DNA from 3 places in the Streptomyces albidicamelliae genome. Region 1 is predicted to be linked to each of the others. Evidence: riboswitches for the same ligand, from Rfam matches in the RefSeq annotation. Region 1 holds a riboswitch; each other region holds the start of a gene.
The links. Region 1 has a riboswitch for cobalamin ahead of N8I86_RS25215 (ribonucleoside-diphosphate reductase subunit alpha). Riboswitches for the same ligand answer to the same signal wherever they lie in the genome.
Positions count from the first base shown of each region.

Region 2: it holds a riboswitch for cobalamin, as region 1 does, so the genes downstream of both, N8I86_RS36160 (Nickel transporter NicT) here and N8I86_RS25215 (ribonucleoside-diphosphate reductase subunit alpha) in region 1, are expected to answer to the same signal.
Region 3: it holds a riboswitch for cobalamin, as region 1 does, so the genes downstream of both, N8I86_RS10310 (cobalamin biosynthesis protein) here and N8I86_RS25215 (ribonucleoside-diphosphate reductase subunit alpha) in region 1, are expected to answer to the same signal.

Region 1 covers NZ_CP106795.1:5,487,032-5,494,834, reverse strand. The annotation lists gene N8I86_RS25230 (GntR family transcriptional regulator) at 1-238, shown strand, start outside; gene N8I86_RS25225 (DUF3311 domain-containing protein) at 377-640, shown strand; gene mctP (monocarboxylate uptake permease MctP) at 637-2,265, shown strand; cobalamin riboswitch at 2,443-2,570, shown strand; gene N8I86_RS25215 (ribonucleoside-diphosphate reductase subunit alpha) at 2,695-5,064, shown strand; gene N8I86_RS25210 (ribonucleotide-diphosphate reductase subunit beta) at 5,064-6,077, shown strand; gene N8I86_RS25205 (hypothetical protein) at 6,088-6,318, opposite strand; gene N8I86_RS25200 (helix-turn-helix domain-containing protein) at 6,412-7,377, shown strand; gene N8I86_RS25195 (bifunctional albaflavenone monooxygenase/terpene synthase) at 7,400-7,803, opposite strand, start outside.
Region 2 covers NZ_CP106795.1:7,998,554-8,006,356, forward strand. The annotation lists gene N8I86_RS36145 (YciI family protein) at 94-501, shown strand; gene N8I86_RS36150 (RNA polymerase sigma factor) at 510-1,655, shown strand; gene N8I86_RS36155 (ArsR/SmtB family transcription factor) at 1,734-2,129, opposite strand; cobalamin riboswitch at 2,209-2,396, shown strand; gene N8I86_RS36160 (Nickel transporter NicT) at 2,424-3,533, shown strand; gene N8I86_RS36165 (hypothetical protein) at 3,677-3,907, shown strand; gene N8I86_RS36170 (heavy metal translocating P-type ATPase) at 3,907-6,195, shown strand; gene N8I86_RS36175 (copper chaperone PCu(A)C) at 6,192-6,734, shown strand; gene N8I86_RS36180 (class I SAM-dependent methyltransferase) at 6,891-7,580, shown strand; gene N8I86_RS36185 (hypothetical protein) at 7,733-7,803, shown strand, end outside.
Region 3 covers NZ_CP106795.1:2,207,575-2,215,377, reverse strand. The annotation lists gene cobN (cobaltochelatase subunit CobN) at 1-1,648, opposite strand, end outside; gene N8I86_RS10315 (cobyric acid synthase) at 1,645-3,153, opposite strand; gene N8I86_RS10310 (cobalamin biosynthesis protein) at 3,150-4,094, opposite strand; cobalamin riboswitch at 4,197-4,337, opposite strand; gene N8I86_RS10305 (hypothetical protein) at 4,482-4,709, opposite strand; gene N8I86_RS10300 (inorganic phosphate transporter) at 4,744-6,015, opposite strand; partial or broken gene N8I86_RS10295 (lysozyme) at 6,172-6,918, opposite strand; gene N8I86_RS10290 (class II aldolase/adducin family protein) at 7,623-7,803, shown strand, end outside.

The sequences.
Region 1 (7,803 bases):
GTACACGGCGCTCGCCGAGGTCTACGACGTCCACCTCGCCGAGGCCGAGGAGACCATCGAGACCTCTCTGGCCACGCCCCGTGAGGCGGGCCTGCTCGGCACGGACGTGGGCCTGCCGATGCTGATGCTCTCCCGGCACTCGCTGGACCGCGAGGGCAAGCCCGTGGAGTGGGTGCGGTCGGTCTACCGGGGCGACCGGTACAAGTTCGTCGCGCGGCTGAAGCGGCCCGTCGACTGACCCCGGCGGCCCCTCTTCACACCGCCACCCCGAAATCGGCATACCGATATCCGGACGAGGTCTTCCCGTGCGCTGATCCCGTCACCTAGATTGCCTGCGCATTACACGCGTGATCAGCGAGGGGACGGGAGCCGTGGCATGTCCGAAACACCTCAAGTGAGACCTCCGGTGGTGACACCGGTCCGGGTCGTCATCGGCCTGTGTCTCGTGGCGCCCTTCGTCGCGATGCTGTGGCTCGGCTCGTACGCCAAGACGGACCCCACGTTCATCGGGATCCCGTTCTTCTACTGGTACCAGATGCTCTGGGTGCTGATCTCCACCGCGCTCACGATGACCGCGTACAAGCTGTGGCAGCACGACCAGCGTTCCCGCAACGGTGCGAAGGGGGGTGCCGCGCAGTGAAGGACGGGGTCAACGGCGTCGCGCTCGGCGTCTTCATCTTCTTCTTCCTGGCCGTCACGGTCATGGGCTTCCTGGCCGCGCGCTGGCGCCGGGCCGAGAACGAGCACTCCCTGGACGAATGGGGCCTGGGCGGCCGGTCGTTCGGCACCTGGGTAACCTGGTTCCTGCTGGGCGGTGACCTGTACACGGCCTACACCTTCGTCGCCGTCCCGGCGGCCATCTACGCGGCGGGCGCGTCCGGCTTCTTCGCGGTGCCGTACACGATCCTGGTGTACCCGCTGATCTTCACCTTCCTGCCGCGCCTGTGGTCCGTCTCGCACAAGCACGGCTACGTGACCACCTCGGACTTCGTGCGCGGCCGGTTCGGCTCGAAGGGCCTGTCGCTGGCGGTGGCGCTCACCGGCATCCTGGCGACGATGCCGTACATCGCGCTGCAGCTCGTGGGCATCCAGGCGGTGCTCGACGTGATGGGCGTCGGCGGCGGCGAGAACACCAACTGGTTCGTGAAGGACCTCCCGCTGCTCATCGCCTTCGGTGTGCTCGCGGCCTACACGTACTCCTCCGGCCTGCGCGCGCCCGCGCTGATCGCGTTCGTCAAGGACGCGCTGATCTACATCGTCATCGCGGTGGCGATCATCTACATCCCGATCAAGCTGGGCGGCTTCGACGACGTCTTCGCCAAGGCGGGCGACGCGTTCAGCCAGGTCAACCCGGCCACCGGCAAACCGCGCGGCGCCCTCGTCCCGCCCGAGGCGGGCCAGTGGACCTACGCCACGCTGGCGCTCGGCTCGGCCCTCGCGCTGTTCATGTACCCGCACTCGATCACCGCGACCCTGTCGTCCAGGAGCCGTGAGGTGATCCGCCGGAACACCACCATCCTGCCGCTGTACTCGCTCATGCTGGGCCTGCTGGCGCTGCTGGGCTTCATGGCGATCGCGGCCGGGGTGAAGGTGACCAACGGGCAGCTGGCGATCCCGCAGCTGTTCGAGGACATGTTCCCGGACTGGTTCGCGGGCGTGGCCTTCGCGGCGATCGGCATCGGCGCGCTCGTGCCGGCGGCCATCATGTCCATCGCGGCGGCCAACCTCTTCACCCGCAACATCTACAAGGACTTCATCAAGCCGGACGCCACGCCCAGGCAGGAGGCCCAGGTCTCCAAGATCGTGTCGCTGCTGGTGAAGGTGGGCGCGCTGGTCTTCGTCCTCACCATGGACAAGACGGTCGCCATCAACTTCCAGCTGCTGGGCGGCATCTGGATCCTGCAGACCTTCCCGGCCCTGGTGGGCGGCCTGTTCACCCGCTGGTTCCACCGCTGGGCGCTGCTGGCCGGCTGGGCGGTCGGCATGGTGTACGGCACGGTCGCCGCGTACGGGGTCGCCTCGCCGACGCAGAAGCACTTCGGCGGCTCCGCGAAGGAGATCCCGGGTATCGGCGAGATCGGGTACATCGGCCTCACCGCGTTCGTCCTGAACGTCGTCGTCACCGTGGTCCTGACCTTCGTCCTGAAGGCCGTGAAGGCCCCCGAGGGCCTCGACCAGACCCGGCCGGAGGACTACACCGCGGACGCGGGCGACCCGGGCGTCCAGGTGGAGCTGCCGCCGGCGACGGCGGGCACCGGTCACTGAGCCGCAGCCGCGCGACGGGCCGCCGGAGGAGATCCGGCGGCCCGTCGCCGTTTCCGCCCGGCGCACCGCAGCCGCCCGGGCCGGAGGCCGGCGACATCACTCTTCTCACCTACCAGTTGACGCTCTGAAACCGACGGCGACACAACATCTGGGGGTGGCGTGCCGGGCGAGCACAAGATGTATGCTCGTGCTCGCTGTCGCCGCAGGGGAATCCGGTGCGAATCCGGAACTGTCCCGCAACGGTGTACTTGCGTGTCTCCGCACGCCTGTTCAGTCCGAGGACCTGCCGCCAGCGCGCCCGGCCGTCCGGTCCGGGTGCTCACAGACGTCCGGGCCTCGCGGAGTGGGCCGGTGGACGCGACGCCGTGCGCGCTCGTGGCTGCCCCCTGCCCTCCGCCAGGCCCTGTGCCGAGCGAGGGAGAGCCCCACGTGACCATCGCGCCAGCCGACCCGGCTTCAGTCAGCGAGCTGAAGACCGACGGTCCCGGTGCCGCGCTGCTGCGGACCCTGACCGAGCTGACCGCCGACCTCCCCGACGCCGACCCCGGCCGGGTCGCCGCCGCCGCGCTGCGCGGCCGGTCCGCTCGGGCCGACGAGGCGGAGTTGCGCGAGCTGGCCACGGAGGCGGCCGCCGGCCTGATCTCCGAGGACCCCGCCTACTCCCGGCTGGCCGCCCGTCTGCTGACCCTCGCCATCCGCGAGGAGGCCGCCTCGCAGGGCGTCACCTCGTTCACCGAGTCCGTGGCCGTGGGGCACCGCGAGGGGCTCATCGCGGACCGGACCGCCGAGTTCGTCCGAGTGCACGCCGAGCGGCTGGACGCGCTGGTCGACCGGGCCGCCGACGACCGCTTCGGCTACTTCGGCCTGCGCACCCTGCACAGCCGCTACCTGCTGCGGCACCCCTTCACCCGCAAGGTCGTCGAGACGCCCCAGCACTTCATGCTGCGGGTCGCCGCCGGCCTGGCCGAGGACGACACCGTCCGCTCGGTGGACGAGGTCGCGGCGCTCTACGGGCTCATGAGCCGCCTCGACTACCTGCCGTCCTCCCCCACCCTGTTCAACTCCGGTACGCGGCACCCGCAGATGTCGTCCTGCTACCTGCTGGACTCCCCGCTGGACGAGCTGGACTCCATCTACGACCGGTACCACCAGGTCGCGCGGCTCTCCAAGCACGCGGGCGGCATCGGTCTGTCGTACTCCCGGATCCGCAGCCGCGGTTCGCTGATCCGCGGCACCAACGGGCACTCCAACGGCATCGTCCCGTTCCTGAAGACCCTGGACGCCTCGGTGGCCGCGGTGAACCAGGGCGGCCGGCGCAAGGGCGCGGCCGCGGTGTACCTGGAGACCTGGCACTCCGACATCGAGGAGTTCCTGGAGCTGCGGGACAACACCGGTGAGGACGCCCGCCGTACGCACAACCTGAACCTGGCGCACTGGATCCCGGACGAGTTCATGCGCCGCGTCAACGCCGACGAGCAGTGGTCGCTGTTCTCCCCGGCGGACGTGCCCGATCTGGTGGACCTGTGGGGCGCGGAGTTCGACGCCGCGTACCGCGCGGCCGAGGCCGCCGGGCTGGCCCGGAAGACCATCCCGGCCCGTGACCTGTACGGCCGCATGATGCGCACGCTGGCGCAGACCGGCAACGGCTGGATGACCTTCAAGGACGCGGCCAACCGCACCGCCAACCAGACGGCCGAGCCGGGCCACGTCGTCCACTCCTCCAACCTCTGCACGGAGATCCTGGAGGTCACGGACGACGGCGAGACCGCGGTCTGCAACCTGGGCTCGGTCAACCTGGGCGCCTTCGTCGCCGACGGCGGCATCGACTGGGAGCGGCTGGACGAGACGGTCCGCACCGCCGTCACCTTCCTCGACCGCGTCGTGGACATCAACTTCTACCCGACCGAGCAGGCGGGCCGCTCCAACGCCAGGTGGCGGCCGGTGGGCCTCGGCGCGATGGGTCTGCAGGACGTCTTCTTCAAGCTGCGGCTGCCCTTCGACTCGCCCGAGGCGAAGGCCCTGTCGACGCGGATCGCCGAGCGCATCATGCTCGCCGCCTACGAGGCGTCCGCCGACCTCGCCGAGCGCAACGGCCCGCTGCCGGCCTGGGAGAAGACCCGTACCGCCCGCGGTGTGCTGCACCCCGACCACTACGGTGTGGAGCCGGCCTGGCCGGAGCGCTGGGCGGCGCTGCGCGAGCGGATCGCCTCGGTCGGCATGCGCAACTCGCTGCTCCTCGCCATCGCCCCGACCGCCACCATCGCCTCCATCGCGGGCGTCTACGAGTGCATCGAGCCGCAGGTCTCCAACCTGTTCAAGCGCGAGACGCTCTCGGGTGAGTTCCTCCAGGTCAACTCCTACCTGGTACGGGACCTGAAGGACCTCGGGGTGTGGGACGCGCGCACCCGCGAGGCGCTGCGCGAGTCCAACGGCTCGGTGCAGGACTTCGCCTGGATCCCGGCGGACGTCCGGCAGCTGTACCGCACCGCCTGGGAGATCCCGCAGCGCGGCCTCATCGACATGGCCGCGGCGCGTACCCCGTACCTGGACCAGGCGCAGTCCCTGAACCTGTTCCTGGAGACGCCGACCATCGGCAAGCTCTCCTCGATGTACGCGTACGCCTGGAAGTCGGGCCTGAAGACGACGTACTACCTGCGCTCCCGCCCGGCGACGCGGATCGCCCGGGCCGCCCAGGCCCAGGCGCAGCCCCAGGCGTCCATCCCCGTCCAGCAGGCCGCCGACCCCGACGCGGTCGCCTGCTCCCTTGAGAACCCCGAGTCCTGCGAGGCCTGCCAGTGATGTCCACCCGTAACCAGAACCTCCTCGACCCGGGCTTCGAGCTGACCCTGCGTCCCATGCGCTACCCGGACTTCTACGAGCGCTACCGGGACGCCATCAAGAACACCTGGACCGTGGAGGAGGTCGACCTTCACTCGGACGTGGCCGACCTCGCGAAGCTGTCCCCGGAGGAGCAGCACCTGATCGGCCGGCTGGTCGCGTTCTTCGCGACGGGCGACTCGATCGTCGCGAACAACCTGGTGCTGACGCTGTACAAGCACATCAACTCCCCGGAGGCGCGCCTGTACCTGTCGCGCCAGCTGTTCGAGGAGGCCGTGCACGTCCAGTTCTATCTGACGCTGCTCGACACCTACCTCCCCGACCCGGAGGACCGGGCCGCCGCCTTCGCCGCCGTCGAGAACATCCCCTCGATCCGCGAGAAGGCCGGGTTCTGCTTCAAGTGGATCAACGAGGTGGAGAAGCTGGACCGCCTCGAGTCGAAGGCGGACCGACGCCGCTTCCTGCTCAACCTGATCTGCTTCGCCGCGTGCATCGAGGGGCTGTTCTTCTACGGCGCCTTCGCGTACGTCTACTGGTTCCGCAGCCGGGGTCTGCTGCACGGTCTCGCCACGGGCACCAACTGGGTGTTTCGCGACGAGACGATGCACATGTCCTTCGCCTTCGAGGTGGTCGACACCGTCCGCAAGGAGGAGCCGGACCTGTTCGACGACGAACTCCAGCAGCAGGTCGTCGACATGCTGCGGGAGGCCGTCGAGGCGGAGCTGCAGTTCGCGCGCGACCTGTGCGGTGACGGCCTGCCCGGCATGAACACCGACTCCATGCGCCAGTACCTGGAGTGCGTCGCCGACCAGCGTCTGACGCGTCTCGGCTTCGCCCCGGTGTACGGCTCGGAGAACCCCTTCTCCTTCATGGAGCTGCAGGGCGTCCAGGAGCTGACGAACTTCTTCGAGCGCCGTCCGTCCGCGTACCAGGTCGCCGTGGAGGGCACGGTCGACTTCGACGAGGACTTCTGACCGGCCGCCCTCAGGCGGCGCGGGTGGCGCCGTGGTGACGGCGGGACTTGGTGACCCTCCGGGGGGCCGGTGGCTGCGGGGACGCGGTCGCCGGCCGCAGCCCGTTCCGCTCGGCCTCCCTGAGCTGCCGGTCGATGCGCCGGTCGCGCACGATGCCGAGCACGGACGGGAGGACCAGCAGGAGCAGGATCCCGAGGGTGGCGGTCATTCCGATCAGGCCTTCGATCTGGTTTCCGTTCATGGACACCACTGTCGCGCCGAATGCTCCTTACCGTGAGTGGCAGGACTGCCGCAGACCCTCGAATTACTGCCACCGACGAGGCACACTGGCAGCATGCTGAAGAACGTGGCCGCAGTACTGCTGGACGGGGTGCACCCCTTCGAGCTGGGTGTCGTGTGCGAGGTGTTCGGCATCGACCGCAGCGACGAGGGGCTGCCGGTGTACGACTTCGCGGTGGTCTCGGCGGAGGGGCCGACGCTGAGCACGCATGTCGGCGGGCTCTCCGTGTCGACGCCGTACGGCCTGGAGCGGCTGGAGGAGGCCGACCTGATCGCCGTGCCCGCCGGGGCCGACTACGTCGTCCGGGACTATCCGCCCGCGCTGCTCGACGCCCTGGTGCGGGCCGTGGAGCGGGGCACCCGGGTGCTCAGCGTGTGCTCGGGCGTCTTCGTGCTCGGCGCGGCCGGGCTGCTCGACGGGCGCCGGTGCAGCGTGCACTGGCGGCAGGCCGGGGAGCTGGCGCTGCGCAATCCGCGGGCGGTCATCGAGCCGGACGTCCTCTACGTCGACGAGGACCCCGTCATCACCTCCGCCGGCACCGCCGCCGGGATCGACGCCTGTCTGCACCTGGTGCGCAAGGACCAGGGCCCGGAGGTCGCCAACAAGATCGCCCGCCGGATGGTGGTGCCACCGCACCGGGACGGCGGGCAGGCGCAGTACATCGAGCGGCCGTTGCCGCGGACCTCGTGCGACACCGTCGGTGAGGTCCTGGTGTGGATGGAGGAGCACCTCGACCAGGAGGTGACCGTGGAACAGCTCGCCGCCCGCGCCCACATGTCGCCGCGCACCTTCGCGCGCCGCTTCCAGCAGGAGACGGGGACCACGCCCTACCGGTGGATCCTTCGCCAACGGGTGCTGCTGGCACAGGAGTTGCTGGAGGGCTCGGACGAGACGATGGACGCGATCGCCTGGCGCACCGGGTTCGGCACGGCGGCCGCGCTGCGGCACCAGTTCGTCCGGGCGATCGGGACGACCCCGAACGCCTACCGGCGCGCGTTCCGGGGCCCGCAGGCCGCCTGAGCGCGCGCCGGTATCAGTCGGCCTACCAGGGCATCGCCCGCAGGCGCAGGTCGTGCGGACGGAGCGTGATGCCCACGCGGGTGGTGTCGTCCGACCCGCCGGCCTGCTCGAAGCGGTACTTCGCCGAGACCGCCGCGGTGATCAGGCTCAGCTGGGTCATGGAGAAGTGGTCGCTCGGGCACTTGCGGTTGCCCACGCTGAACGGGCTCATCGCGTACTTCGGCACGTCCTTGGCCCGCTCGGGCCGCCAGCGGTCGGGGTCGAAGTCGAGGTGGCCCTCGTAGGAGCGGGCGTCGCGCTGGATCGCGTAGGGGCTGTAGACGATGTCGGCCCCGGCCGGAATGCGATAGCCGCCGAGCGCGGTGTCGGTCACCGCGCGCCGCGTCAATATCCATACGGCGGGCCTGAGCCGCATGGCCTCGACTA
Region 2 (7,803 bases), 2.5 Mb from region 1:
ATCCGGCGGCGATGTCGAGATCCCGTGAGCCGCTCCGTCTCCAGGGTGAAGGCGGCCACAATGGGCCGCACGAGCTTCGAGGAGACGGTCACCATGGCGAAGTATCTGCTGCTGAAGCACTACCGGGGCGCTCCGGCCGCCGCCAACTGCGTGCCGATGGACCAGTGGACGCAGGACGAGATCACGGCGCACGTGCAGTACATGCGCGATTTCGCGGCGCGGCTGGAGAAGACCGGAGAGTTCGTCGACGGGCAGGCGCTGGCCCCGGAGGGGACGTGGGTCCGGTACGACGGTGAGGGACGCCCGCCGGTCACCGACGGTCCGTTCGCGGAGACCAAGGACCTGATCGCCGGCTGGATGGTCATCGACGTCGACGACTACGAGCGGGCGGTCGAGCTGGCGGGCGAACTGTCTGCCGCGCCGGGCGCGGGCGGCGAGCCGATCCACGAGTGGCTGGAGCTGCGCCCGTTCCTCGCCGAGCCGCCGACCGTCACGGAGTGACCTCGGCCGTGGACGAGGTGCTGCTGCGAAGTCTGACGCCCGGCGTGCTCGCCGTCATGGTGGCGCGTGGCGCGGACTTCGCCGCGGCCGAGGACGCCGTACAGGACGCGCTGGTCGAAGCGGTGCGCGTGTGGCCGGCCGATCCGCCGCGGGACGCGAAGGGCTGGCTGGTGACCGTGGCCTGGCGCCGGTACCTCGACGCGGTGCGGGCGGACGCCGCCCGCCGCCGGCGGGAGGACCGCGTCGACCAGGAGCCGGCGCCCGCGCCCTCACCGGCGGTGGACGACACCCTCCAGCTGTACTTCCTGTGCGCACACCCCTCGCTGACGCCGTCGTCGGCGGTGGCACTGACGCTGCGCGCGGTGGGCGGGCTGACCACCCGGCAGATCGCCCGGGCGTACCTGGTGCCCGAGGCGACCATGGCCCAGCGCATCAGCCGGGCCAAGCGCACCGTCTCGGGCGTGCGGCTGGACCGGCCGGGCGACGTCGCCACCGTGCTGCGCGTGCTGTACCTGATCTTCAACGAGGGGTACGGCGGTGATGTGGACCTCGCCGCGGAGGCGATCCGGCTCACCCGGCAGCTCGCGGCCGGGATCGACCACCCGGAGGTGGCGGGGCTGCTCGCGCTGATGCTGCTGCACCATGCCCGGCGGCCCGCCCGGACCCGGCCGGACGGCAGCCTGGTGCCGCTCGCCGAACAGGACCGCGGCCGCTGGGACACGAAGGCGATCGCCGAGGGCATCACCATCCTGCAGGCGGCCCTGTCGAGGGACCGGCTGGGCGAGTTCCAGGCCCAGGCCGCCGTCGCCGCCCTGCACGCGGACGCGCAGCGTGCGCAGGACACGGACTGGGTGCAGATCGTCGAGTGGTACGACGAGTTGGTACGGCTCACGGACAGCCCCGTCGTCCGGCTCAACCGTGCCGTCGCCGTCGGCGAGGCGGACGGCCCGCGGGCCGGGCTCGCCGCGCTGGCGGAGCTGGACGCCTCGCTGCCCCGCCACTCGGCCGTGTCGGCGTACCTGCACGAGCGCGACGGGGACGTGGTGACGGCGGCACGCCTGTACGCCGAAGCGGCTCACAAGGCTCCCAACCTGGCGGAACGCGACCACCTGACGCGGCAGGCCGCCCGGCTCAACGCCCGCATCCGCGACTGAGGGCTCCGGCCGGCACAGGCACCGGCCGGGATCCCGACGACCGCGCCGCGTCACCGGTGCGCAGCCGCGTACGACGCCCTACTCCTCGGACCGGTGGGGCCGTACGCGGCCGTCGCCGGTGCCGGCCGACTTGCAGTGCTCCAGCAGCGCGGCCACCGGGCCGTCGACGAGGTGGTAGCGCACGATCCGGCCGTCCTTGCGGCCCTCGACCACTCCCGCGGCCCGCAGCAGGCGCAGTGCCTGCGAGACGGTCGTGTCGCGCATGCCGGTGGCCACGGCGAGGTCGGAGACGGCGATGGGACCGGCCTCGTGGACGGCGAGCAGCAGGGACAGCCGACCGGGATCGGAGAGCAGGGAGAAGCGGTCGGCCCAGGTGCGCACCCGCTCGGGCTCGCCGACGGCGGCGATGGCGTCACAGACCCGGTGGCCGTCGATGGTGCGCCGCCCGGAACGGTCCGCGGGGACGAGATGCATGCCGCCATCATCGCAGCCCCGGGCGTTCGCCTCCATACCTGAGCAGTTGTGCAATCTTGCAGCTGACGACCCCGGCCTTCTAGGGTGGACGGGCCGTGGTGTTCGGGAAGACCGGTGACAGCCCTCAGGGGCTCAGGCCGGAGCGGCCCTCGCCACTGTGATCGGGGAGTTCCCGCCCCACGTATGCCACTGGCCGCACGGCCGGGAAGGCAGGGGCGGGCGCGTCGACCCGTCAGCCAGGAGACCGGCCACGGCATCACGAAGCTGATCCACGAGGTGCTGGAGCGTGACCGCATGACCGTGTCCCAAGGCGTGCCCGAAACCGACGCCGAACCGTCCTTCCGCTGGCGTCGCGAGGACACCGTCCGCACCGCGGGACTCCTGGCCGTGATCGTGGCACTGCACGTCGTCGCCTTCGGGATCCTCTTCCTGCTGGTGATACCCCGTCACTATGAGGTCGGCACCAAGGCGTTCGGGGTCGGGCTGGGCGTCACCGCGTACACGCTCGGCATGCGGCACGCCTTCGACGCCGACCACATCGCCGCGATCGACAACACCACCCGCAAGCTGATGGCCGACGGCAAACGGCCCGTCTCCGTGGGCTTCTGGTTCGCCCTCGGGCACTCCAGCGTCGTGGTCGCGATGGCCGCCCTGGTCGCCGGCGGTGCGAAGCTCGCCGGCACCCTGATGAACGACGGCTCCCGCACCCACCAGGTCCTGGGCACCGTGGGCACCACGGTCTCGGGGTCCTTCCTGTACCTCATCGCCGCCCTCAACCTCGTGGCGCTGTTCGGCATCCTCCGGGTCTTCCGGGCCATGCGCGCCGGCCAGTACGACGAGGCCGAACTGCAGGCGCACCTCGACTCACGCGGGTTCATGAACCGCGTCCTGGGACGGCTCACCAGGTCCATCCGCCGCCCGGGCCAGATGTTCCCCCTCGGCTTCCTCTTCGGGATCGGCTTCGACACCACGACCGAGGTCCTGCTCCTCGCCCTGGCCGGCAACGGCGCGGCCGCCGGGCTGCCCTGGTACGCGGTGCTGTGCCTGCCCCTGCTGTTCGCCGCGGGCATGAGCCTGTTCGACACCCTCGACGGCACGTTCATGAACTTCGCCTACCAGTGGGCGTTCTCCAACCCCGTCCGCAAGGTGTTCTACAACCTCACGATCACCGGCCTGTCCATCGCCGTCGCGTTCTTCGTCGGCACCATCGAGCTGGTCGGCGTCCTGCACGACAAGCTCGGCCTGAGTGACGGCGTCACCGGCTGGATAGCGGGACTGAACCTGGACAGCGTCGGCTACGTCATCGTCGGTCTGTTCGTGGTGGTCTGGGCGGTGGCCATCGCCTACTGGCGCCTGGCCAGGATCGAGGAACGCTGGAACACCCGCTCCGCGGACACCGGCTGACGTCGAGCCCCGCACGCGTACGCCATGTGGCCTACGCCATCGTCCCGTGCGGGAACTCGGCCACCGATCCGTCCGACTGCTGGAGCGGTACGGCTGCGACCTGCTGCGCCGTACGACGGTTCGAGCGACCAGGAAGGTCGAGCATGGCCGAGTCCCGACACCCCTCCCGCCGCGCGGCCGGGGTTCCCCGCACGCTCCTGCCCCCGCCCAAGCTTTGCGGCTTCCTGTTGCTGCTGGTGCTGGTCTTCTCGGTGTCGTACGCCGTGGGATCGGCCACCGGGCCGGTGGCGCCCGGGATGCGCGGCTCCGGAGGCGGCGGAAGCAGCGGGGGCGGCACGGGTGACATGCCCGGCATGCACGGCGGCGGTGAGTGATGGGGGCCGAGATCCCGGCGCCGCTGGTGGTCACGGATCTGACGGTCAGCGGCATGACGTGTGCCGCGTGCGTCCGCCGGGTGGAGAAGAAGCTGACCGGACTCGACGGGGTCACGGCCACCGTCAACCTCGCCACCGGACGCGCCCGGGTCAGCCATCCGGCGGACGTCCCCGCGGAGGACCTCGTCACGGCGGTCGGACAGGCGGGGTACGAGGCCGCGCTGCCCGAGGCCGCCGTACCGGACGGGCGCGAAGGGACCGACGGCCGCGAGAGGGACGCCGAGGCCGCCGCGCGGCGGGAGCGCGAGCGGCTCGTGGTCACCGCGCTGCTCGCCGTTCCCGTCCTGGTCCTGTCGATGGCGCCCTCCCTGCAGTTCCGGAACTGGCAGTGGCTGTGCTTCGTGCTGGCGGCCCCGGTCGCGGTGTGGAGCGCCTGGCCGTTCCACGTACGGGCCGTGCGCGGACTGCGCCACTCGGCGGCCACCATGGACACCCTCGTGTCGCTGGGTGTGGTGGCGTCCTTCTCCTGGTCGGCGTACGCGCTGTTCCTCGGGGGAGCGGGCGACCCGGGGATGCGGATGCCGTTCAGTCTGCTGCCGTCCGCGTCGGAAGGCCCCGCGCACGTGTACCTCGAAGCCGCGGTCGGCGTCCCGCTGTTCGTGCTCGCCGGACGGTTCCTGGAGGCACGGGCGGGACGAGGGACCGGAGCCGCCCTGCGGTCGCTGGCGGAGCTGGCCGCCAAGGAGGTGTCCGTACGGGACGGGCACGGCGAGCGTTCCGTGCCCCTCGAACAGCTGCGGGTGGGGCAGGTCTTCGCCGTGCGCCCCGGTGAGCGGGTCGCCACCGACGGCCTGGTGGTGGAGGGCAGTTCCGCCCTGGATCTGTCCCTGGTCACCGGCGAGAGCGAGCCGGTCGAGGTGGGGCCAGGATCGGCCCTGGTCGGCGGTGCGGTCAACGCCGGTGGTCTGCTCCTGGTGCGAGCCACCGCCGTCGGGAGCGACACCCGACTGGCCCGGATCACCCGGCTGGTGACCGACGCCCAGGCGGGCAAGGCGCGGGCGCAACGACTGGCCGACGCGGTGGCCGGGGTGTTCGTACCCGTCGTGCTGACCGTCGCCGTCACCGTGCTCGGGTTCTGGCTCGGCGCCGGAGCCGACCCCCAGGCGGCGATCACCGCGTGCGTGGCCGTACTCGTCGTGGCCTGCCCCTGCGCGCTCGGCCTGGCCACGCCCACCGCCCTCATGGCCGCGACCGGCCGCGGGGCCCAACTGGGCGTACTGGTCCGTGGTCCGCGGACCCTGGAGGCACTCCGGCACGTCGACATCGTGGTCCTGGACAAGACCGGAACGCTGACCAGCGGCCACATGACCGTCGCCGGGATCACCGCGGCTCCGGGCGGCCTCGGCCAGGAGACGGTCCTTCGCCTGGCCGGTGCCGTGGAACAGGGGTCGGAACACCCGCTCGGGCGAGCCGTCACCAGTTGCGCGCGACGCGCACCGGCCGGACAACCGCTGCCCGCCGTACGCGACTTCACGGCCACGCCGGGACGGGGGGTACGCGGCCACGTCGACGGCCGCACGGTGGAGGTCGTCGCCCCGGAGGGCGAGTTGCCGACCGCGCTGCGGGCCGCGCTCACGGCGGCGGAGAACGCCGCATACACCCCCGTCCTCGTACGCGTCGACGGACGCGCCGAGGCGCTGATCGCGGTCGGCGACGTCGTCCGGCCCGGCAGTTACCGAGCCGTGGACCGGCTGCGCCGACTCGGGATCCGGCCGGTCCTCGCCACCGGTGACCGTGAGGCACCCGCCAGAGCCGTGGCCGGCGCACTCGGCATCGACGAGGTGCACGCCCGGTGCACGCCTGAGGACAAGGCAGCCCTCGTCGGGCGGTTGCGGGACGAGGGTGGCCGGGTCGCGGTCGTCGGGGACGGCGTGAACGACGCCGCCGCGCTCGCCGGCGCCGATCTGGGCATCGCCATGGGCAGCGGTACGGACGTGGCCATCGGCGCGGCCGACCTGACCCTCGTACGCGAGGACATCGAAGCCCTGGTGGACGCCGTGCTGCTCGCCCGGCGCACGCTCGGCACGATCCGGGCCAACCTGGTGTGGGCCTTCGGCTACAACGTCGTGACCGTGCCACTCGCCGTGGCCGGACTGCTCAACCCCATGGTGGCCGCGGCGGCGATGTCGGCCAGCTCCGTGCTGGTGGTGGGCAACAGCCTGCGCCTGCGGGCGTGGCGGCCCGCTCCGGCACGTGAGCGGCGGCGGAGGAGGACGGTGCAGCGGTGAACGGACCCCTTGCCGGGACCATCGCCCGGCTCACCGGTGGCGGGCCGCTGACCGACGCCCTGCTCGCCGCCCTCGTGCCCGTCGCCGCGGCCGGCCTGGCGCTGGCCGGCCTGACCGCCTGGGTCGGCGCGGGCCACGCGGGAAGCCCCGCCCGCATACGAGTCACCGAAGGACGCGTGCTGCTCCCGACCGGTGCCTCGCCCGAAACGGCGGCGTTCTTCCGCATCACCAACGGCGGCGGCTCGACCGACCGTCTGCTCGGGGTCACCTCACCCGGGGTCCCCGGTGGGGTGACACTCGCCCGGCACCGCATGGGCGCAGGGGCGACGGGCTACCGGGACTCGATCGACGCGGTCGAGATACCGGCCGGGCGGACGGTCGCGATGTCACCGCACTCGGTGGACCTGACGGTCCCGGTCCCGGCCGGCGCGTGGCGGGCGGGTGACCGGGTGTCGTTCACACTGACGTTCCGCCGCGGCGGCCGAGTGCGGATACCCGCCGTGGTGGTCCGCCCGGGGACGGCCGCCTTCCGGCCCTGACCGTGTCGGACGAGGCCCATGGCGGGAACGCCGTGACCGGACGGGATTGGTCGATTCGGGGGTATCCGGCCAACTTCCCTGTGCCATCCGCCAGTACGCCGTCCGGACGGGCGCGGAGGAGACTCGCCGCATGACCACGGTACGGCCCGTCCGTCCCTGCCGCTGACGCGCTACGGGGAGGTGCCGAGCCTCCTGGGCATGGTCGGGGACGTGCGCGGCAGGTCGGTCCTCGACGTGGCGTGCGGCACCGGCTTCTACAGCAGGGAGTTCCAGCTGCGCGGCGCCTCGGACGTCCTCGGTGTGGACATCTCCGCCGAGATGATCGCCGCCGCCCGGGACATCGAGCGGCGTGACCCGCTGGGGGTGCGCCACGAGGTCGGCGACGTGACCGAACTCCGGCCTCGGGAAAGGCGCTTCGACGTCGCCGTGGGCGTCCAGTGCCTCAACTACGCCGAGGACGTCGCGGCCATGGAGCGGATGTGCCGCAACATCCACCGGAGCCTGGTGCCGGGCGGGGCGTTCTTCGTGCTGGCGCAGAAGCCCGACTACCGGTTCTACTGCCCGTCCCTGGAACGGTACGGGTTCCGCTGCGAGCCGACCGGCGAGGAGACCGAGACGGGTCCGCGGGTGCGGGTCACCGCCCTCGTCGAGCCCGAGCCGATCACCATCGTCACCACGGCGCCGCGCCGCGAGGTCTACGAGGACAGTCTGCGGGCGGCCGGCTTCCGTGCGGTGGAGTGGGTCCCGCTCCAGGTGTCCGAGGACGGCGTCCGTGAGTTCGGCGCCGACTTCTGGACGGACCTCCACACCAAGCCGCCGCTGGAGTTGCTGCGCTGCCGCGCCTGAGCACGGCCACGTGCCGGAGTCGTCCGCGACGTCCGTGGAGTTCCCGCCCTGACGGTTCGGTATGTGTCACTCTTCTCTGGCTGAGTCCGGGGCAGGCGTCCGTACGTACCCCCTGACGACGACCTGACCACTGGTGGGAAGATGGGCGCGTCATGACTGTCGGAGGGTGGTGCCGCACGCTGCGGGCCGGTGTGTTCGCCGCCGCCTGCGTGCTGCTCGCTGC
Region 3 (7,803 bases), 3.3 Mb from region 1:
GCGTGCCCTCACCGGGGTCGTTGACGATGAACGGGTAGATCAGCGGCAGTTCGCCGAGGACCGCGTCCGGTGCGCAGCCGGCGCTCAGGCCGAGGCCCTTGCCCGGCAGCCACTCCATCGTGCCGTGCTTGCCCATGTGCACGACCGCGTCGGCGCCGAAGCTGTTGTCCAGCCAGCGGTAGGCCGCCATGTAGTGGTGCGAGGGCGGCATGTCGGGGTCGTGGTAGATCGCGATCGGGTTCTCGCCGAAGCCGCGCGGCGGCTGGATCATCACGACGACGTTCCCGAACCGCAGGGAGGCCAGCACGATGTCGTCGCCGTCCACGTACAGGTTGCCCGGCGGCTCGCCCCACGCCTCGGTCATGGCGTCCCGCAGCTCCGGGTCGAGCTTCTCGAACCAGGCCCGGTAGTCGGCCAGCGGAACCCGGGCGGGCGCCGCGGCCAGCTGGTCCTCCGTCAGCCACTCCACGTCGTGGCCGCCGGCCTCGATCAGCCGGTGGATCAGCTCGTCACCGTTGTCCGGGTACTCGGTGAGGCCGTAACCCGCCTCCCGGAGGGCGTCCAGGACGCGCACCGCCGACGCGGGCGTGTCCAGGCCGACCGCGTTGCCGACGCGCGAGTGCTTCGTCGGGTACGCGGTGAAGACCAGGGCGATCCTCTTCTCCGCGTTCGCCTTGTGCTTCAGCCGCGCGTGCCGCAGGGCGATCCCGGCCACCCGCGCGGCCCGCTCCGGGTCGGCCACGTACACCGGGACGTCGTCGGGGCCCTGCTCCTTGAAGGAGAACGGCACGGTGACCAGGCGGCCGTCGAACTCCGGGATCGCCACCTGCATCGCCGCGTCCATGGGGGACAGGGCGGCGTCCGACTCCTCCCAGGCGGCCCGCGAGGAGGTGAGGCAGAGCCCCTGCAGGACGGGCACGTTCAGGTCGGCGAGGGCGCCGATGTCCCAGGCCTCCTCGTCACCTCCCGCCGACGCCTGCGAGGCGTGTGTGCCGCCGGCCGCGAGCACGGTGGCGACCAGCGCGTCGGCCCGCCCCAGCAGCTCGTACAGCCCGTCGTCCGCGCCGCGCAGCGAACCGCAGTACACGGGCAGGGCGTTGGCGCCCTTCGCCTCGATCGCCTCGCACAGGGTGTCCACGAAGCCGGTGTTGCCGCTCAGTTCGTGCGCCCGGTAGAAGAGCACGCCCACCGTCGGCCGGTCCGCCCGCGGTTCGTACGCCCCGTGCACGCCGTACTCCGGCATGCTGTGCGGGCCCTCGAAGCCCTCACCGGTCAGCAGCACCGTGTCCGACAGGAACCGGGACAGCTCCAGCAGGTTCGCCGGGCCGCCCTCGACCAGGTACTTCAGCGCCTCCGCCACCACACCGGCCGGCACCGACGACTCCGCCATCAGCTCGGCGTCCGGCACGGCCTCGCCGCCCAGCAGCACGGTCGGCACACCGGACGCCCTCAGCGCGGCCAGCCCGTCCTCCCACGCGCGCTTGCCGCCCAGCAGCCGGACGACGGCGATGTCCGCGCCCTCGACCAGGCCCGGCAGTTCGGCGGCGACGTCGACCCGGGTGGGGTTGCCGATCCGGTACCCGGCGCCGCAGGCGCGAGCGGCCAGCAGGTCCGTGTCGGCGGTCGACAACAACAACACTGTGCTCATGCGGGCGCTCCCGGTGGAATGAAAGGCAGTCCTTGCGGCGCGCCCGACTCGATGAGCTGCCAGAGCGCGTCCGTGTCCGCGTGCTGTTCGATCAGGTCGCCGAGCCGGTCGAGCTGCTCCTCGCGCAGCGCGGCGAAACAGGTGTCCGGCGCGGGGACGAAGCGGCGGCCCGCGGCGGCCGCCACCTCGCGCAGGAAGGCCCGCCGGAAACCGTCCGACTCCAGCGAACCGTGCCAGTGCGTGCCCCACGTCCGGCCGACCCGGCAGCCGTCCAGGAAGGGCTCGCCCCCGCCGACGGTGGCCACCCCGTGGTGGATCTCGTATCCCTCGACCGGTTCGCCGAGGGCCTCGCCGACCGGCCGGGTCAGCGTCTTCTCGCGGGCGAACCGCACCCGCACGGGCAGCAGTCCGAGCCCGGCGACCTCCCCGGCGCGCGACTCGACCTCGTCCTCGATGTGCTCACCGAGGATCTGGAAGCCACCGCAGATGCCGAGGACCGGACGTCCCTCGGCCGCCCTCCTGGCGAGGGCCCGCGCGAGCCCGCGCTCCCGCAGCCACTGGAGCGCCCGTACGGTCCCGCGCGTGCCCGGGACCACCACGAGGTCGGCGTCCGCCAGCTCCTCCGGGCGGTCCACGAACCGCACCACGACACCCGGTTCGGCGGCGAGCGCGTCCACGTCGGTGAAGTTGGACATCAGCGGGATCGCGCACACGGCGACCCGCAGCACGTCCTCACCGACCGGGGGCGCGACGGCGGACTCCCGGACCGTGCCGCGCAGCGACACGCGCAGTCCGTCCTCCTCGTCGATGCCGAGGCCGTGCCGGAACGGCAGGACGCCGTAGGTGTGCCGCCCGGTCAGGCCGTGCAGCATGTCCAACCCCGGCTCCAGCAGGCTGACATCGCCCCGGAACTTGTTCACCAGGAACCCGGCGACCAGCTGCTGGTCCTCGGGGGAGAGCAGGGCGACCGTGCCGAAGAAGGAGGCGAAGACGCCCCCGCGGTCGATGTCCCCCACCACCAGCACCGGCAGCCCGGCGCCCCGCGCGACGCCCATGTTGACGATGTCGGTCCGCCGCAGGTTGATCTCGGCCGGGCTTCCCGCCCCCTCACAGATCACCGCGTCATACGTGCCCCGCAACTCGGCCAGGCAGTCCAGCACCGTGCCCAGCAGCCGCTGCTGGCGCCCGCCGTGGTACCCGCGCGCGCTCATCTCGCCCACCGGCCGGCCCAGCAGCACCACCTGGCTGCTCTGCTCGCCGCCCGGCTTCAGCAGCACCGGGTTCATCTGCGCGGTCGGCTCGATCCGGCACGCCTGCGCCTGCATGGCCTGCGCCCGCCCGATCTCCGCACCCTCCCGGGTCACGAAGGAGTTGAGGGACATGTTCTGCGCCTTGAACGGCGCGACCTTCACCCCCTGGCGCACCAGCCACCGGCAGATCCCGGCCGTCACGACGCTCTTGCCGGCGTCGGAGGTGGTGCCGGCGACGAGGAGACCCCCGTTCACTTCCCACGTCCCTTCACGAGTCGGCGCGCGGCGACGGTGACGCCGAGCGCGAGCAGGCCGACGCGGCGGGAGAGCCGTACGGCCCGGTCGATGTCGGTGGCCCGGACGGCGCGCCCGGTCCGGCCGTTGAGCACCGGGCGGTGCTCGACCCGGCCGCCGTAGGACAGCGTCCCGCCCAGGCGGACTCCGAGGGCGCCCGCGAACGAGGCCTCCACGGGCCCGGCGTTGGGGCTCGGGTGCCGGTGCGCGTCGGCCTTCCAGGCACGCAGGGCACCGCGCGGATCGGGGCCGGCCGCGGCGGCGAGTACGGCGGTCAGCCGGGCCCCGGGCCAGCCGGCGAGGTCGTCCAGGCGGGCGGAGGCCCAGCCGTAGCGCCGGAACCGGGGCGACCGGTGACCCACCATCGCGTCCAGGGTGTTGACCGCCCGGAAGCCGAGCAGCCCCGGCACTCCGGCGACGGCACCCCACACCAGGGCGCCCACCACGGCGTCGGACGTGTTCTCGGCGACCGACTCGACCACGGCCCGGGCGATCCCGTCGGCGTCCAGCGCCTGCGGGTCCCGGCCGCACAGATGAGGCAGCCGCGCGCGGGCCGCGTCGACGTCCCCGGTCTCCAGGGCGTGCCCGATGGCCCGGGCCTCCCGGGCGAGCGAAGTCCCGCCGACGACCGACCAGGTGGCGGCGGCGGTCAGCGCGGCCGCGGCGGCGGGGGAGGGGCGTACGGCGCGTGTGGCCAGCGCGCCCAGGGCCACGGCGCCACCGGCGCACACGGCGGTGTGCAGCGTCCCCCAGCCGCGGTGGTCGTGCCACAGCGCGCTCTCCACGGCCCCGGCCGCCCGTCCGAACGCGGCGACGGGATGCCCGCGGCGGGGATCGCCGAGGAGCAGGTCACCGAGAAGGCCGGCGGCGGCGCCGTACGCGTAGGAGCGATCGGCACCCATCGGCTCAGCCGGCCGTGGGCACAGGGGCGGGCCTGGTACTGGTCCTCGATCGGCAGCCGAGCATGGCGATACGTGTCCTCACTCAGGGTGTCCGCGCCCTGGTTCGACTGATCCGGCGGTGAGAGTTCCTGGCTCCCGGGGGTTCTTCCCCGGTCACAGTGGCGGGACCGCGCCGGATTCGCACCGGCTTCCTCTCTTGCCGCCGTACATGGCCTGGGCAGTCCACCACGCGCCCGGAAGGGCCGTCAACTTGCCTTTGACCTGCGTGGGGAGAGTGTGCCGATCCCCACATCGTGGGGCGGGCGAGCATGCCGGAGGCTCCCCTCCCGGGCGGGGAGGGGAGCCTCTGCGGTGCTCGTTCGCGTCCGCCGTGCGGCGGACGCCGGGTCAGGCCTTGGCGACGATGAGATACATGCCGTACGCCACCGCGGCCGCGCAGGCGGCGAAGCAGACGTACGCGCCGGTGACGGCGAGGGCGGCGGAGTCGCCCTGGGCCGCGGCCTGTTCGCGCCGGGCCAGGCCCTTGATACCGAGGGTGAACAGGGCCACCAGGCCCACCGTGACCACGAGGCTGACGCCGAAGACGGAGCCGAGGGCCGCCCAGTCGATCTTCATGGGGATGCTTCCTTCAGTAACCGGGGTGCCGGGGTCAGACGGTGGCGGCCGGCGGCGTAGCCGGGGCGGCGGAGGCGGGGTCGGCGACCCGGCCCGGGCCGGTGGACTGGTGCGGGAAGGCGACGGCCGGGTCCTCGGCGACCGTGCCGGCGGGCGGCGGGATCACGGCGGCGATGGCGGTGGTCACCACGCCGGCCGGCTCCTCGGTCTCGGCGACGACGTTGGTGTGGTCGACGACCTCGCGGCGGGAGAGCTTCCAGATCGCGGCGCTGGCGGAGACCAGGAAGACCGCGACGACGGCGGTGCCCCAGTCACCCAGGTCAGTGACGGACTCGGCGCCCGCGCCGACCAGCGCGGCGGCCGGCAGGGTCAGCGCCCAGGCGACGAACATCCGGGTCGCGGTGGACCAGCGGACCACACCGCCCTTGCGGCCCAGACCCGCGCCCATCACCGAGCCGGAGACGACGTGGGTGGTGGAGAGGGAGAAACCGAGGTGCGAGGAGGCCAGGATGGCGGTCGCGGCGCTGGTCTGGGCGGCGAAGCCCTGGCGCGGCTCCAGGTCGGTCAGGCCCTTGCCCATGGTGCGGATGATGCGCCAGCCGCCGATGTAGGTGCCGAGCGCGATGGCCAGACCCGCGGAGAGGATGACCCAGGTGGGAGGGTTGGAGCCGGGGGAGATGGCACCGCCCGCGATCAGCGCGAGGGTGATGATGCCCATCGTCTTCTGGGCGTCGTTGGTGCCGTGGGCGAGGGAGACCAGGCCGGCGGAGGCGATCTGGCCGGCGCGGTAGCCCTTGCGCGTGGCCTCGGCCTCGGCCTTGCCGCCGATGCCGTACGAGAAGCGGGTGGCCAGCATGGCCGCGAGGCCCGCCACGATCGGCGCGGCGACCGCGGGCAGCAGCACCTTGGTCACCAGGACCTCGCCGTGGACCGCGCCGAAGCCGGCCGAGGCGACGGTGGCGCCGATCAGGCCGCCCATCAGGGCGTGCGAGGAACTGGACGGCAGGCCCACCAGCCAGGTCAGCAGATTCCAGAGGATCGCGCCGACCAGGGCGGCGAAGATGACCTCGGGACGGATGCCGGTCTCGTCGACGAGACCCTTGGAGATCGTGTTGGCGACCTCCACGGAGAGGAATGCGCCCACAAGGTTGAGGGCGGCGGACATGGTCACCGCGATCTTGGGCTTCAGGGCGCCTGTCGAGATGGTGGTGGCCATCGCGTTCGCGGTGTCGTGGAAACCGTTCGTGAAATCGAACGCGAGAGCGGTTACCACCACTATCGCGAGGATCAGCGAGAAGCTTTCCATTTACCCAGGCAATCGTTCGAGGTCGTTGGCTGGTCGACCGTAGGCAACCTGGGTGAACGGAAGATGAACTGGGTCCGGCGTCATGGTGACTGTAACGAGTGTTCGGGGTTCCGCTTGTCCGCTTCCGGCCTGGTCGACTCAAGCGCCCCTTGGGTCTCAGCCCCGGGCGAAGCTCCGCAGCCGGCCCGCCGGGCCGTGGAAGAGATTCTGGTCACCCGGCAGCCCGCCCTTGACCCCGTACTGCCAGAACGTCCAGCGCCGCCATCCGCCGGGCAGCTCCCCCGGGGCTTCACCGCCGTGCCGGGCGATCCACAGGGCGTGGGAGGAGAAGGCGCGGCTGTTCCCGGTGCAGAGCCGCCACCACTGGGTGGTCGTGTAGATCACCGGGCGGCGGCCGGTCTCCCGCCGGATCTCGTCGCTGAACGAGCGGATCCAGCGGACCATCCGCCGGTCGCTCAGTCCGTAGCACTTGTCCGAGCCCCCGTACGGGTTGTACTCGATGTCCAGCGCGGGCGGCAGCGTCCAGCCGTCCGCCCGCCAGTCGCCGCCGTGCCGCACGAAGTAGGCCGCCTGCCGGGCGCCGGAGGACTCGTCCGGCCGCGCGAAGTGGTAGGCGCCCCGGATCAGGCCGGCCTCGCGGGCGCCGCCGTACTGCCGGGAGAAGTAGGGGTTGCGGTAGTCCGTGGACTCGGTCGCCTTCACGTAGACGAACCGCGCCCCCTCCGCGCGGGCCTCCGGCCAGTCGACGTGCTTCTGGTGGGACGACACGTCATGCCCGTGCGACAACCGGGCCGACGCCGTCCGGGGGGCGCGGACGCGGGAACCGCGGGCTCCGGCCCCGACCGCCCCGGCTCCGGCGGCCCGGGGGTCGGTTGCCCGGGGGCGGCTGCGGGAAACGCTGCGGCCCGGGGGTCGGCTGCGGGGAGTGCTGCGGCCCGGGGGCCGGCTGCGGGGAGTGCTGCGGCCTGGGGTGCGGCGGCCTGGGGATCAGCTGCGCGGGGGCTGCGGCCCGGGGCCCGGACAGCCACGGGTCGGGCGCCCGGAGGCCGGGAGTCAGGAACCCGGCCCCTTCCGGCGCTGCCCGGCGGGCGGTGGCCGGGAGGTCCGGGGTCCGGAACCCCGAGGCCCGCGGTGCCGCCGCCTCCCGGGCGCCCGGCGTCCGGGCTTCGAGCGTCTCCGCTCCGGTCGCTCGGTGGCTCGCTTCCGCTTCGGTCGCTCGGTGACCTGTCGCCGTCCGCCCTTCCGTCTCCGGCGGCCGGGCCGCACGCGGACCGGCCGCTTCCAGTCGGGCCGCCCGCAAGGTCGTCGCCGTGGGCGCCGCCGAGGCCGGCGCGGTGGCCGTCAGGGCGAGGGCCGCCGTCGCCGCCGCGAGGACACCGGCGCGGTGGCGGAGGGGGATGCGGTCACAGGCCATGCGTCGACTCCCCGGAAGTGGCGGGCGGATGATCACCGGGCGGGCAAGGGGGCTCATTGAAGTCCCGCCGTCCGCCGGACCCACGGCCATCCCCGGCGATCCGCGGCGACTTCCGCCCGTTCGGAGGTACGGCCCCCCCGGTCGCCCGGACGGCCCCCTCACCCGGCGCGAATCCGGCTGGCAGGATCACCGCATGGCTGAAGAGCGACAGGGCACGGCGGAGGAAGCGGCGCCCGGCGGCGAAGGGGAGTCCCCGCACGCTGACCCGGAGCGACGGGCACCGGACCCGGCGCGCGTCTGGGAGGCGCTGGTCGCCACCGCCCGGCGCACCGTCACCGACGGACTGGTCGTCGGCACTTCCGGCAACGTCTCCG